2 regions of the Streptomyces sp. NPDC048001 genome follow, and region 1 is predicted to be linked to the other one. Evidence: riboswitches for the same ligand, from Rfam matches in the RefSeq annotation. Region 1 holds a riboswitch; the other holds the start of a gene.
What was found. A riboswitch is a leader RNA that binds a small molecule or an ion and turns the genes downstream of it on or off. The one in region 1 is predicted to bind glycine.

Region 1 (6,899 bases):
TGCTTCTCGTACTCCTTGATGGCCTTCGGCGAGTGGATCGCCAGGGCCTGGAGGGAGAATCCGCCGGGAAGGTTCGCGGAGGGCTCGTTGACCTCGATGACGGCGGTGCTCTCGTCCTTCGCGGTGCAGGACTTGTAGTTCGCCGGAGATGCCTTCGGGTCCTCGTTCTGGGCGAAGCCGCCCATGACCTTGCGCCAGTAGTAGGAGACCGCGTCCAGCTGGTAGGTGCCCTTCCAGTTGAACCAGTGGTCGTAGTTCGCGCAGACGGCGGCGGCGTCGAATGCCTCACCGTCGTGGAACTTCACACCCTTGCGGAGGTTGAAGGTCCACACGGTCCCCTCGGGATTGCTCGACCAGGTCTCGGCGAGACCGCCCACGAGTTCGCTGCCGCCGGACTCGTGCTCCAGCAGGGCCTCGAAGGCCTGGCGCGTGACACGGAACGTTTCTCCGTCACTCGCCAGTGCGGGGTCCAGCGACCCGGGGTCACCGGCGCCGGCGAACACGAACGTGTCCTTGCCGTCCGCCTTGTCACCGTCCTGGCCCCGCTCACTGGCACAACCGGTCGCGATCAGGCCGACGGAGACCGCCGCCGTGATCGCCCGGATCGCCCCGGACTTGAATATTCGCATGGGTCCACCCCTGGTTCACCATGTGGAGAGGTCTTGACGGCCGAACACTACAGACGGGAACCACCCGGGAGAACAGTCCGGATAGCGGTGATACCTAGTCGAGACCCGGACGTTCAACAAACCGGCCGGATACGGGACATCCCTATCGGGCCGGTTAACACTCTTGACATTTACGGCGGTTCAGAGGTGCATTCTCGGAATTACATCCCGCGTTCCGGACAACTCCGCACGCACCGCGCCTTCCTGACCAGACACCCCCGAAGCGCCCACCACGACGAGCGCCCCGGCGGGGGCTCAGCGCGGGGCGGAGCCGGGCTGCGGGTAGCCGTATCCCGGTGCGGCGGGGGCGCCGATGTGCGCCTCCCGGTCGTAGAAGGGGCGGGAGGCCGCCCGCATCCACAGCGCGACCGGGTCGTAGTCGTCGGACAGCGCGACGGTGGAGACCGGCAGGCCCTCCGGGACGGCCGCCACCGCCTGCCGCATCATCGCCCGGGCCGCGTCGACCGAGGCGGGGGAGCCGTCGTACAGGTCGAGGCCGACGGCCAGGTAGGCCACGCCGACGGAGGGCTGCACCCAGGCGCGGCGGAGCGAGCGCACCGCCGGGGTGCGGTGCGCGTGCTGGGTGAGCAGGGCGTAGAACTGCGGGATCTCGACGGCCGGCTCGGACAGCCTCAGCGGCCCCGCGGGCATCCGGTCCAGCCCCGTGGCGATACGGCGCAGGTCCGGCCAGGGGATGCCGACCCCGCCGCCGGGGGCGTGCGGGTTGAGCCAGATCCCGAGGCGCTCCGGGTAGAGGGAGCGGGCGACCTCGACCGCCGGGGTGACGTCGTGGGCGCGGTTCCAGCCGGAGACGGCGAGTTCCTGGGCGGAGGTCACACAGGGCACGTAGCCGAGGCCCTCGACCTCCATCGCGCCGTACCGGGCGTCGGGGGACCCGGGCTGCCCGTGCCAGAGCAGCATCCAGACCCGGCCGCCGGCCGGATCCGCGAGGGCGCGCAGCAGCGCCTCGTACGCGTCGAAGCGTCCGGGAGTCACCTGGCGCAGCATGTGCTCGACCTGCCCGGTCGCCGCGGTGCCTTGCGCGCTCACCCTGGGTTCCGCCCCTTCGTCCTCATCGATCCGGGGGCACGATCCGACGATCCCCCCGCCCGCCGCCTGCCGGTCGCGCCCTGCGCCCGCCGGGATGGCCCGCGGTACATCCGTTCAGGCCATCAAACCAGCTTAGGCGGGCGCGGCGACACAGGCCCGGCCCCCGGACCTCCTCACGGGGTGTCCGCACACGGTGCCGCCGGGGCCCGGACACCGTGCCCACGGGCGCCCGGGCGCGGGTGCCGGCGGGTGGGCGCGCCGGGCCCGGCAGGTGCTCAGAGGGGGTGCCGGGCGTAGAACGGGCGGACCCGCTCCGACATCCAGTCGCCCACGGGGTCCTGCGCGAGGTCCAGCAGGACCAGGTTCACCGGCCAGGGGACCGCGACACGCCCGAGGGCGCGGCCGAGGGCGTCCATGGCGGCCCGGCGGCCGGCCTCGTCCGGCGCGGAGAGCCGGACGGCGACGAAGAGCGCGGGCGGCGCCGCCTCGACCGAGGCCAGCGCGCGGCAGGCGGTGAGCACGGCACCGGAGGCCTCGAACTCGCCGGCCGCGGCCGCGAGGAAGTCGACGGGCTCCTCCTGCCAGTCCGGCTCGAACAGCCGGACCCGCCCGCCGGTGGGCTCGCCCTCCGGCGGGGTGCGGCCGCCCCGGCACAGCTCGGCGACGGCGGGAGGGGGCAGGGGCACCGCGACGGCGCCGCCCGGGTTCACGGCGATGCCCAGCTGCGGCGGCAGACCGCGGGCGAAGCCGACCGCGGGGGCCACGGTGAATGCCAGGTGCGCCCCGGCAGCGGCGCGGAACTGCTGCTCGGAGCTGAAGACGGGGACGTACGCGGCACCGTCGATCTCGGTGGTCGGCAGGTCCAGATGGGGGCTGTCGGGGCCGCCTCCGTTGGGCAGGGGTATCCAGAGGTGGCTGCGGGCGAGCACCTCGACGATACGGGCGCCTGCGGAGGGGTTGCCGAGGGACGCGGCCAGCGTCTCCTCCAGTTCGTTGGCGGGCCAGCCGTGCTGCGGGTAGTCCATCTGCTCGTCTCTTCGTCGCGGTCCCACGACCCGGGCGTCCCCGGGGACGCCCCGACTCTATTGCCCCGCCCCGCCCCGCCGTTCCCCCGGGCGCCTCAGCCGGAGAAGGCGACGGAGCGCAGGGCTCCCGCCGCCGGGCGGTCGAGCAGCACCGCGGAGGCGCACCCCGCGGGCAGGCGCCCCTCCTCCGCCCGGCGCACCAGGCGGCCCACCGCGCGGCGGTGGCGGGCGAAGGCGTAGGAGGAGACCCCGCGGCCGCGCTCGCGCTGCCCCTCCCGGGCCACCTCGGCCGAGACGTCGAGCAGCACCAGGTGCAGGGCCCGGCCGCGCCGCGCGGCCTCCCGGGCCAGCCAGCGCCGGACCCACGCCTGGGTGCCGCAGTCGTGCACCACGAGGCTCCCCCCGGCGCGCAACGCGCGGCGCAGCCCGGCGTAGTGGGCGATCCGCACGAGAGGGCGGTAGACGGCGTAGGGCAGCCACCGGGGGGTGGAGGAGTCGAAGCGGTCGCGGGTGTCCTGGGAGTCGACGCCGAGCCCCCCGGCGGACCGCTGGATCAGCGTGGTCTTGCCGCTTCCGGGCAGGCCGGACACGACCACGAGGTCCCCCGCGGCGAAGGTCAGCCGCCGGGGGCTGCGCCCCGGCCGGTCGCGCAGGTCGCGCAGGACGGGCGCGGGCGCGCCGACGGTCCCGCCGGCCGGGGCGCCCGGCCGGGCCGGGACCCCCGTGGCCGCGGCGTATGCACCGGACCGCTGCACCGTCATCACCCTCCCCCTCGCCGGGCCCCGTGGCCCGTCGCCTTGAGCCTGCTCACGCAGTGTAAAGAACGGGTAATACACATTGGTCCATTTCCGCGGCGGTGTGCCGAACGGGACCGGGTCCTCGCCGAGGGTTCCGGTACCGCACTCCCCCACTCTTCCCCGATGCGTGTCATGATGTGCGCGCCAACTGCATACCGGCCGCTTGAATCCGCGCGGGAGAGTCCCTGCCACCCGGTGGCGGGCGCCGAAGGAGCAAGTTCCTCCCTTGAATCTCTCAGGCCCCGTACCGCGCGCGACGAGGCAGATCTGAAAAGCGGGCCGCCCTGCGGTCCCACCCAAGGTGCAAGCCGTGACCGTCCGTACACCATCCGTACGCGGGGTCTCGGCGAACCTCTCAGGTTCCGATGACAGATGGGGAGGATTGTCCTCGTCGCCATGCCCTGGGAGCCAGATCCATGAGCACTTCCCCCCGCCGTACAGCGCTCGATGCCCTGCATCGCTCGCTGGGCGCGACCATGACCGACTTCGCCGGCTGGGACATGCCGCTGCGATACACCAGCGAGCGCGACGAGCACCAGGCCGTCCGCACCCGGGCCGGGCTCTTCGACCTCTCCCACATGGGGGAGATCACCGTGACCGGCCCGCAGGCGGTCCAGCTGCTCGACCACGCCCTGGTCGGGAACATCTCCACCGTCGGCCCCGGCCGTGCGCGGTACACGATGATCTGCCGCGAGGACGGCGGGATCCTGGACGACCTCATCGTCTACCGCCTCGGTGACACCGAGTACATGGTCGTCGCCAACGCGGGCAACGCCCAGGTGGTGCTCGACGCGCTGACCGAGCGCGCCGCCGGCTTCGAGGCGACCGTCCGCGACGACCGCGACGCCTATGCGCTGATCGCCGTGCAGGGCCCCGAGTCCCCGGGGATCCTGGCCTCGGTGACCGACGCGGACCTGGACGGGCTGAAGTACTACGCGGGGCTGCCCGGCACCGTCGCCGGCGTCCCGGCGCTGATCGCGCGCACCGGCTACACCGGCGAGGACGGCTTCGAGCTGTTCGTCGAGCCGCAGCACGCGGAGAAGCTCTGGCTGGCGCTGGCCGAGGCGGGCCGGGAGAAGGGGCTCGTCCCCTGCGGGCTGTCCTGCCGCGACACCCTCCGCCTGGAGGCGGGGATGCCGCTGTACGGCCACGAGCTGACCACCGCCCTGACGCCCTTCGACGCGGGTCTGGGCCGGGTCGTGAAGTTCGAGAAGGCCGGGGACTTCGTCGGCCGCGAGGCCCTGCGCGCCGCCGCCGACCGGGCCGAGACCGCGCCGCCGCGCAGGCTGGTCGGCCTCGTCGCCGAGGGCCGCCGGGTGCCGCGCGCCGGGATGGCGGTCGTGGCCGGCGGCGAGGTCGTCGGCGAGGTCACCTCGGGCGCCCCGAGCCCCACCCTGGGCAAGCCGATCGCCATGGCGTACGTGGACGCCGGGCACGCCGAGCCCGGTACCGCGGGCGTGGGCGTCGACATCCGCGGGAGCCACGAGCCCTACGAGGTCGTCGCGCTGCCCTTCTACAAGCGCCGGAAGTGACCCCGGCACCGGGCCCCCGCCCGGTGCGGCGGCGCACGACCGTCCACATGCCGTACACGTTCACCACCACTCCCCCGCGTACAGGAGAATTCAGGTCATGAGCAACCCCCAGCAGCTGCGTTTCAGCAAGGAACACGAGTGGCTGTCGCCCGCCGAGGACGGCGTGTCGACCATCGGCATCACCGAGTTCGCGGCCAACCAGCTGGGCGACGTGGTGTACGCCCAGCTCCCCGAGGCCGGCGACACGGTGACCGCGGGCGAGACCTGCGGCGAGCTGGAGTCGACGAAGTCCGTGAGCGACCTCTACTCGCCGGTGACCGGCGAGGTCGTCGAGTCGAACCAGGCCGTGGTGGACGACCCGTCCCTGGTGAACACCGCTCCGTTCGAGGGCGGGTGGCTCTTCAAGGTGCGCGTCAGCGAGGAGCCGAAGGACCTGCTCTCCGCTGACGAGTACACCGAGTTCTCCGGCAACTGAGGATCATCCCTATGTCGCTTCTGAACACCCCTCTCCACGAGCTGGACCCGGACGTCGCCGCCGCCGTCGACGCCGAGCTCCACCGCCAGCAGTCCACCCTCGAGATGATCGCCTCGGAGAACTTCGCTCCGGTGGCCGTCATGGAGGCCCAGGGCTCCGTCCTGACCAACAAGTACGCCGAGGGCTACCCCGGCCGCCGCTACTACGGCGGCTGCGAGCACGTCGACGTGGTCGAGCAGATCGCGATCGACCGCATCAAGGAGCTGTTCGGCGCCGAGCACGCCAACGTGCAGCCCCACTCGGGTGCGCAGGCGAACGCCGCCGCGATGTTCGCCCTGCTGAAGCCGGGCGACACGATCATGGGCCTGAACCTGGCCCACGGCGGCCACCTGACCCACGGCATGAAGATCAACTTCTCCGGCAAGCTCTACAACGTGGTCGCCTACCACGTGGACGACGCCACCGGCCAGGTCGACATGGCCGAGGTCGAGCGCCTCGCCAAGGAGTCGAAGCCGAAGCTGATCGTGGCCGGCTGGTCGGCGTACCCCCGCCAGCTGGACTTCGCCGCGTTCCGCCGGATCGCGGACGAGGTCGGCGCCTACCTCATGGTGGACATGGCCCACTTCGCGGGCCTGGTGGCCGCGGGCCTGCACCCCAACCCGGTGCCGCACGCCCATGTGGTGACCACGACCACCCACAAGACCCTCGGCGGCCCGCGCGGCGGCGTGATCCTCTGCACCTCCGAGCTGGCCAAGAAGATCAACTCCTCGGTCTTCCCGGGCCAGCAGGGCGGTCCGCTGGAGCATGTGATCGCGGCCAAGGCGGTCTCCTTCAAGGTCGCGGCCTCCGAGGACTTCCGCGAGCGCCAGCAGCGCACCCTGGACGGCGCCCGCATCCTCGCGGAGCGCCTGGTGCGCGAGGACGTCACGGAGCACGGCGTGTCCGTGCTCTCCGGCGGCACCGACGTGCACCTGGTCCTGGTGGACCTGCGCAACTCGGAGCTGGACGGCCAGCAGGCCGAGGACCGCCTCCACGAGGTCGGCATCACGGTCAACCGGAACGCCGTCCCGAACGACCCGCGGCCGCCGATGGTGACCTCGGGCCTGCGGATCGGCACCCCGGCCCTCGCCACCCGCGGCTTCCAGGCCGAGGACTTCCGCGAGGTCGCCGACATCATCGCCGAGGCGCTGAAGCCCAGCTACGACGCCGCGGCGCTGCGCGCCCGGGTGACCGCCCTGGCCGGGAAGCACCCGCTTTACCCTGGTCTGTAACCGGACCGGACACCGTCGCTGCCCGGCGTGAGTCGCCGGCACGACGACAACGGGGCACCCCGCCCGCCGTGCGACGGGCGG
Region 2 (6,899 bases), on a different contig from region 1:
TGCTCGGCAGGACGCACGGCACGGCCCTGTTCCGGATGGCCCTCGGGCGCGACGACCGCCCGGTCGTGGCCGAGCGGGACGCCAAGTCCGTCTCCGTCGAGGACACCTTCGACACCGACCTCCACGACAGGCTGCGGGTGCGGACGGAGGTGGACCGGCTGGCCGAGCGGTGCGTGCGGCGCCTGAGGGCGGGCGGGCACTCGGGGCGCACCATCGTGCTGAAGGTGCGGCGCTACGACTTCTCCACCCTCACCCGCTCCGAGACCCTGCGCGGCCCCACCGACGATCCCGCGGTCGTCCGCGAGGCCGCGGGGCGCCTGCTGGAGTCGGTCGACACCACGGGCGGCGTGCGGCTGCTCGGCGTGGGGGTCACCGGGCTGGCGGACTACACCCAGGAGGACCTGTTCGCCCAGGCCGCCGCCGGGGCGGGCCCGGAACCGCCGGGCCACGCGGCACCCGGCGGCGCGGCGGCCGGGGACGGGGCCGCCCCGGGCAGGCCGGCCGGGGCCGGGGAGCAGCCCCCCGCGCCGTCGGCCCGGGAGCAGCCAGGGAGCCCCGCGGAGCCCCGGCACTGGGCGGCCGGGCAGGACGTCCGGCACGCGGTGCACGGCCCCGGCTGGGTCCAGGGCAGCGGCGTCGGCCGGGTCACCGTGCGGTTCGAGCAGCCCGGGTCCGAGCCCGGGCGGGTACGGACCTTCCCCGTGGACGACCCCGAGCTGGAGCCCTCCGACCCCCTGCCCCTGGTCGGGGGAGGCGGGCCGCCCCCCTCCCGCGCGGGCGGCCCGGAGGCGGCCCGCGGCTGAGCGCACCGGCCCCCGCCGCTCCGGACGTCCGGACGGCGGGGGCCGGTGCGCTCAGCCGCCGCGGGTGCAGCGCCTGTCCGAGACGGCCGGCCCTCAGTCCTCCTCGCCCGCGATCCGGCCGAAGGACCGGTCCCCGGACGCCGGAGCCGGCGTCGTCGGCGGGGGAGGGGCCAGATGGAGCCCGTAGTGGTGGTAGAGCTGGAGCTCCTGCTCGGGCGAGAGATGGCGGCCGACACCGAAGTCCGGGGCGTTCCTGATCAGGGAGCGCTCGTAGGGCACCCGCAGCATCCCGCCGACGAGCTCACTCGGCTCCAGGGGGACGAACGCGTCCCGGCTGAAGAGACCCGTGCGCACGGCCGCCCACTCCGGGACCCCCGTCGCATCGTCCAGGTACACCTCGTCGACGGTCCCGATCTTGTGGCCGTCGCGGTCGAAGGCCTTGCGGCCGATCAGGCTGCGCGGATCGATGTCGGTCTGCACGGTCCCTCCAACTGATCGCGGCTGCTCCCCCTCCTACGAAAGGCCACATCGGCGGTGTCGGCCACTCGGGGGACCGCGCGGAACACGCTGGTACCCTGGCAGACGGCTGTCGACCCCGTGCGGGAGAGTCCACCGGTGAAACCCCGCCGGTGGCGCCGAAGGAGCAAATCCTCCCCGGAATCTCTCAGGCCCCTGTACCGCACGGACGAGGTCACTCTGGAAAGCAGGGCGGGCGTCGGACGGCATCCGCTCTCACCGACGGTGAAAGCCGGTGCGTGCCACACGCGCCCGGTGAAGCTCTCAGGTCGAGATGACAGAGGGGGAGGCCGTCCGGGCATCCGCGTCGTGATGCCCCTCGCAGGTCGTACCAGACCAGGAGGCCTCCCACATGACCGACAACCGCATCCCGCTCTCGGAGCTCGAACGCGGCATCCCCTTCGAGCACCGCCACATCGGCCCCGACACCGCCGCGCAGGCCAAGATGCTGGCCCAGGTGGGCTACGGCTCGCTCGACGAGCTGACCGCCGCCGCGGTCCCGGACGTCATCAGGAGCGCGGAGGCCCTGGACCTTCCCGAGGCCCGCAGCGAGGCCGACGTCCTCGCCGAGCTCGGCGCCCTCGCCCGCCGCAACAGCGTGCTCGCGCCCATGATCGGCCTGGGCTACCACGGCACCTTCACGCCCCCCGTCATCCTCCGCAACGTCATGGAGAACCCGGCCTGGTACACGGCCTACACGCCGTACCAGCCGGAGATCTCCCAGGGGCGCCTGGAGGCCCTGCTCAACTTCCAGACCGTGGTGGCGGACCTCACCGGACTGCCGACCTCCGGCGCGTCGCTGCTCGACGAGGGCACCGCGGCCGCCGAGGCCATGTCCCTCTCCCGCCGGGTGGGCAAGGTCAAGGGCGGTGTCTTCCTCGTCGACGCCGACGCGCTGCCCCAGACGATCGCCGTCATAGAGACCCGGGCGGAGCCCACCGGCGTGGAGGTCGTCACCGCCGACCTGTCCGACGGCATCCCCGCCGAGATCGCGGAGCGCGGTGTCTTCGGCGTGCTGCTGCAGTACCCGGGCGCCTCCGGCCAGGTGCGGGACCTCAAGCCCGTCATCGAGCAGGCGCACGGGCTCGGGGCCGTGGTGACCGTCGCCGCCGACCTCCTCGCCCTCACGCTGCTCACCCCGCCCGGGGAGCTGGGCGCCGACATCGCGGTGGGCACCACCCAGCGCTTCGGCGTGCCGATGGGCTTCGGCGGCCCGCACGCCGGCTACATGGCCGTCCGCGACGCCCACGCCCGCAGCCTTCCCGGCCGTCTGGTCGGCGTCTCCGTGGACGCGGACGGGAACAAGGCCTACCGCCTCGCCCTCCAGACCCGCGAGCAGCACATCCGCCGCGAGAAGGCGACCAGCAACATCTGCACCGCCCAGGTGCTCCTCGCCGTCATGGCGGGCATGTACGCGGTCTACCACGGCCCCGACGGCCTGCGGGCCATCGCGGAGCGGACCCACCGCTACGCCGCGCTCCTCGCCGACGGGCTGCGCGCCGGGGGCGTCGAGGTGGTGCACGGCTCCTTCTTCGACACCGTCACCCTCCGGGTGCCCGGCCGGGCAGCCGAGGTCGTCGCGGCCGCCCGCGAGGGCGGGGTCAACCTGCGCCTCGTCGACGCCGACCATGTCTCCGCCGCCTGCGACGAGACCACCGGCCGCGAGCAGCTCGCCGCCGTGTGGGCCGCCTTCGGGGTGAGCGGGGACGTCGAGGCGCTGGACGCCGCCGGTGCCGACGCGCTGCCCGCGTCGCTGCTGCGCAGCGACGACTACCTGGCCCACCCGGTCTTCCACCAGTACCGCTCCGAGACCGCGATGCTGCGCTACCTGCGCCGCCTCGCCGACCGGGACTACGCCCTGGACCGGGGCATGATCCCGCTCGGCTCCTGCACCATGAAGCTGAACGCGACGACCGAGATGGAGCCGGTCACCTGGCCGGAGTTCGGCCAGATGCACCCGTTCGCGCCGGTCGAGCAGGCCGCGGGCTATCTGACGCTCATCACCGAGCTGGAGGAGCGGCTCGCCGAGGTCACCGGCTACGACAAGGTCTCCATCCAGCCCAACGCGGGCTCCCAGGGCGAGCTGGCCGGCCTGCTCGCGGTGCGCGCCTACCACCGGGCGAACGGCGACGAGCAGCGCACCGTCTGCCTGATCCCGTCCTCGGCCCACGGCACCAACGCGGCCAGCGCCGTCATGGCCGGGATGAAGGTGGTCGTCGTCAGGACCGCCGACGACGGCGAGATCGACGTCGAGGACCTGCGGGCCAAGATCGAGCAGCACCGCGAGCAGCTGGCCGTCCTGATGATCACCTACCCGTCGACCCACGGCGTGTTCGAGGAGCACGTGGCCGACATCTGCGCCCGGGTCCACGACGCGGGCGGCCAGGTGTACGTCGACGGGGCCAACCTCAACGCCCTGGTGGGTCTGGCCAAGCCGGGCCGCTTCGGCGGGGACGTCTCGCACCTCAACCTGCACAAGACCTTCTGCATCCCGCACGGCGGCGGCGGTCCGGGCGTCGGCCCGGTCGGCGTCCGCGCCCATCTGGCGCCGTACCTGCCCAACCACCCGCTCCAGCCGACCGCCGGCCCGGAGACGGGCGTCGGGCCGATCTCGGCGGCCCCGTGGGGCTCCGCGGGCATCCTGCCGATCTCCTGGGCCTATGTGCGCCTGATGGGCGGCGAGGGCCTGAAGCGGGCCACCCAGGTGGCGGTGCTGGCCGCCAACTACATCGCCAAGCGCCTGGAGCCGCACTACCCGGTCCTCTACACCGGCCCCGGCGGGCTGGTGGCCCACGAGTGCATCATCGACCTGCGGCCGCTGTCCAAGGCGACGGGAGTCAGCGTCGACGACATCGCCAAGCGGCTGATCGACTACGGCTTCCACGCGCCGACCATGTCGTTCCCGGTGGCCGGCACGCTGATGATCGAGCCGACCGAGAGCGAGGACCTGGCCGAGCTGGACCGGTTCTGCGACACCATGATCGCCATCCGGGCGGAGATCGAGAAGGTCGCCTCCGGCGACTGGCCGGCGGAGGACAACCCGCTGCGCAACGCCCCGCACACCGCGGCGGCGCTGGGCGGCGAGTGGCAGCACGCCTACAGCCGCGAGGAGGCCGTCTTCCCGGCCGGGGTGAGCGCCGCCGACAAGTACTGGCCGCCGGTCCGCCGTATCGACGGTGCGTTCGGTGACCGCAACCTGGTCTGCTCCTGCCCGCCGCTGGACGAGTACGACGCCTGACCGGACCGCCCCCCGGGGCGGAAGACCCGCAGGGGCCGCGCGAGGACACCGTCCTCGCGCGGCCCCTGCGCCGTTCGGTGGCGCCTCCCCTTCGGAGGGAACAACCGACGGCCCGCGGTCAGGCCGCGGTCACCACCTGGCCGGTGCCCAGGGCGCGCCGGGGCGCGATGACCCGGCCGTCGGGCAGCAGCTCACCGGTGTCCTCGAAGAGCAGGACGCCGTTGCACAGCAGGCTCCAGCCCTGCTCCGGATGGTGCGCCACCAGGCGGGCCGCCTCCCGGTCGGCGGAGTCGGACGTCGGGCAGACAGGCTGGTGCTGGCACATGGGCGGGTTCTTTCCCTGCGATGTGGTGTGATTCCTGCGGCTCGATGAGCTGTTCATGGCCGCCCCCCGTATCGTGTCGGTCCGGTGCCAGTCTTCCGCTGCGGAGCGCGATCCGCAGGGATTTCACGGCAGCTCTTCCTACTGATGGATGACGCATCACCCGCCGGAGCGGTTCAGGACACCCGGGCCGTCACTTCGGAGGGTTCTGCATGGTCCCAGCGGGCTAGTCACTCCGGGCGGGGCGCGTCCGGGGGCGGACACGGGTACGCCCCGTGCCCGTGGGGGCGCGGGGCGTACGGAGCGGTGCGGGTGCCGTCAGGCGGCCGGGTCGAGCAGCGGAGCCGGCGCCAGCCGGAGGGTCATCAGCGGCAGCAGGTCGGCCGCCGGGTGCGGGCGGTGCGCCGCGATCCCGGGGGGCGCCGGGGCCAGGGGGACCAGGAGGTCGCCCGGCTGGAGCGAGCCCCGTGCCGGATCGGCCTCGGTGTCCGCGTGCAGCCACAGGGTGAGCATGTAGAGCTCGGGCACCGACAGCAGCCGGGCCTGGCCGTGGGCACCGGTGGACTCCGCCTGGTGCAGGGCGAGTTCGGTGGAGGCCAGGTAGGGCCCCTCGAAGAAGTGGGAGAACGCCCAGCCGTCGGCGCTGGGCACGCTGTCGGCCGCCGCCACGGCGCGATCACCGCTGCGGACCAGGAAGCGCCAGCCGGCGAGCCGGGTCGCCGGCTGGCCGCCACCGGTCACGACCCGATCGAGGACGTGCAGCGGGAGCGGCAGCTCGGCGCTCAGTGGTCCCTGGACGGACCGCAGGGCCGGGGTCGGAGCCTCGCGGACCGCCGCGGGGGATCCGAGTGCTGCGAGAACGCTGCGCAGGGCGGACGCGGGGGCCGGGGGGAAAAGCAGCGGCATGATGGGTCGCCTCTCACTCAGGAGACACGGTGATGCGGGGAGGTGCGGACGACGCTGTCGGCAGGGGGCCGCGCGGGGCCGGAGGACCACCGGGCGCCGACTGTCGGCCCGTTCGCGGAGTTTATACGACACTTGTTCGCCCGATGTTTCCGCTAGTCGTCGCCCGTATTTCGCGCAAGGCGAATACCGGACCCCGTCGACGGGCCTTCCCCGCTGTTCGGGTGAGAGATGCGGACCGTGGCCAGCGGATTCACCGGCCGCGCGGTAGGCCGAATCCGGTCGGTGGTTCTCGCCACGTCACCCCGGTGAATATCCCTCCGGCATATCCTCTGGTATGTGCCTCCGGTATGTGCCGCGCACAGGGGCTGACTCCAGCCTATCGGGAGCGCGCCTGCGCCGGGGGCGTTACGGATCAAAGAGTCTGGGCATTATCGTCCGTGTCACGAGCCGCCCTGGCTGAGTGGCTTCCAGTCGAGGAAGGAACCGCCGATGGGGGAGAAGGTCGTGGCAGGCGGGTTCGACCTGTCCGATCGGCAGCGGTACCGGCGCAAGCTCCAGCAGTGCCTCGCCGGACTGGGGAGGCTCCTGGCCGAGAAGCGGTTCGACAGGCCGAGGAATCTCATGGGCCTGGAGATAGAGCTGAATCTCGCCGGCGGGGACGGTATGCCGCGCATGATGAACGGAGAAGTCCTCTCGCGCATCGCCAGCCCGGATTTCCAGACCGAACTCGGAATGTTCAATCTCGAAGTGAACATCGTTCCGCACCGGCTGGAGGGCCATGTTCTCGACCAGCTCGCCGAGGAGTTGCGCACCGGCCTCGGATATGCGGACCGGAAGGCGGGCGAGGCGGGTGCCGGCATTGTGATGATCGGGATTCTGCCCACGCTCGCCCAGCAGGACCTGGTGACCGCCAACCTCTCCGCCGTCGACCGCTACACCCTGCTCAACGACCAGATCGTCGCGGCCCGCGGGGAGGACTTCGCCCTCGACATCTCCGGTGTCGAGGATCTGCACTGCACCTCCTCCTCCATCGCCCCCGAGGCGGCCTGCACCTCGGTGCAGCTGCACCTCCAGGTCACCCCCTCCCGCTTCGCCGACGTCTGGAACGCCGCGC

Region 2: it holds a riboswitch for glycine, as region 1 does, so the genes downstream of both, gcvP (aminomethyl-transferring glycine dehydrogenase) here and gcvT (glycine cleavage system aminomethyltransferase GcvT) in region 1, are expected to answer to the same signal.

What each region holds. Positions count from the first base shown of each region.
Region 1 covers NZ_JBIDBN010000002.1:236,551-243,449, reverse strand. The annotation lists gene ACGF15_RS05370 (ABC transporter substrate-binding protein) at 1-629, opposite strand, end outside; gene ACGF15_RS05365 (enhanced serine sensitivity protein SseB C-terminal domain-containing protein) at 924-1,718, opposite strand; gene ACGF15_RS05360 (enhanced serine sensitivity protein SseB) at 1,994-2,743, opposite strand; gene ACGF15_RS05355 (AAA family ATPase) at 2,839-3,504, opposite strand; glycine riboswitch at 3,705-3,800, shown strand; gene gcvT (glycine cleavage system aminomethyltransferase GcvT) at 3,957-5,072, shown strand; gene gcvH (glycine cleavage system protein GcvH) at 5,170-5,547, shown strand; gene glyA (serine hydroxymethyltransferase) at 5,559-6,818, shown strand.
Region 2 covers NZ_JBIDBN010000007.1:9,758-16,656, forward strand. The annotation lists gene ACGF15_RS14100 (DNA polymerase IV) at 1-803, shown strand, start outside; gene ACGF15_RS14105 (PRC-barrel domain-containing protein) at 897-1,283, opposite strand; glycine riboswitch at 1,394-1,493, shown strand; gene gcvP (aminomethyl-transferring glycine dehydrogenase) at 1,672-4,557, shown strand; gene ACGF15_RS14115 (DUF5999 family protein) at 4,676-4,882, opposite strand; gene ACGF15_RS14120 (hypothetical protein) at 5,198-5,785, opposite strand; gene ACGF15_RS14125 (glutamate-cysteine ligase family protein) at 6,275-6,899, shown strand, end outside.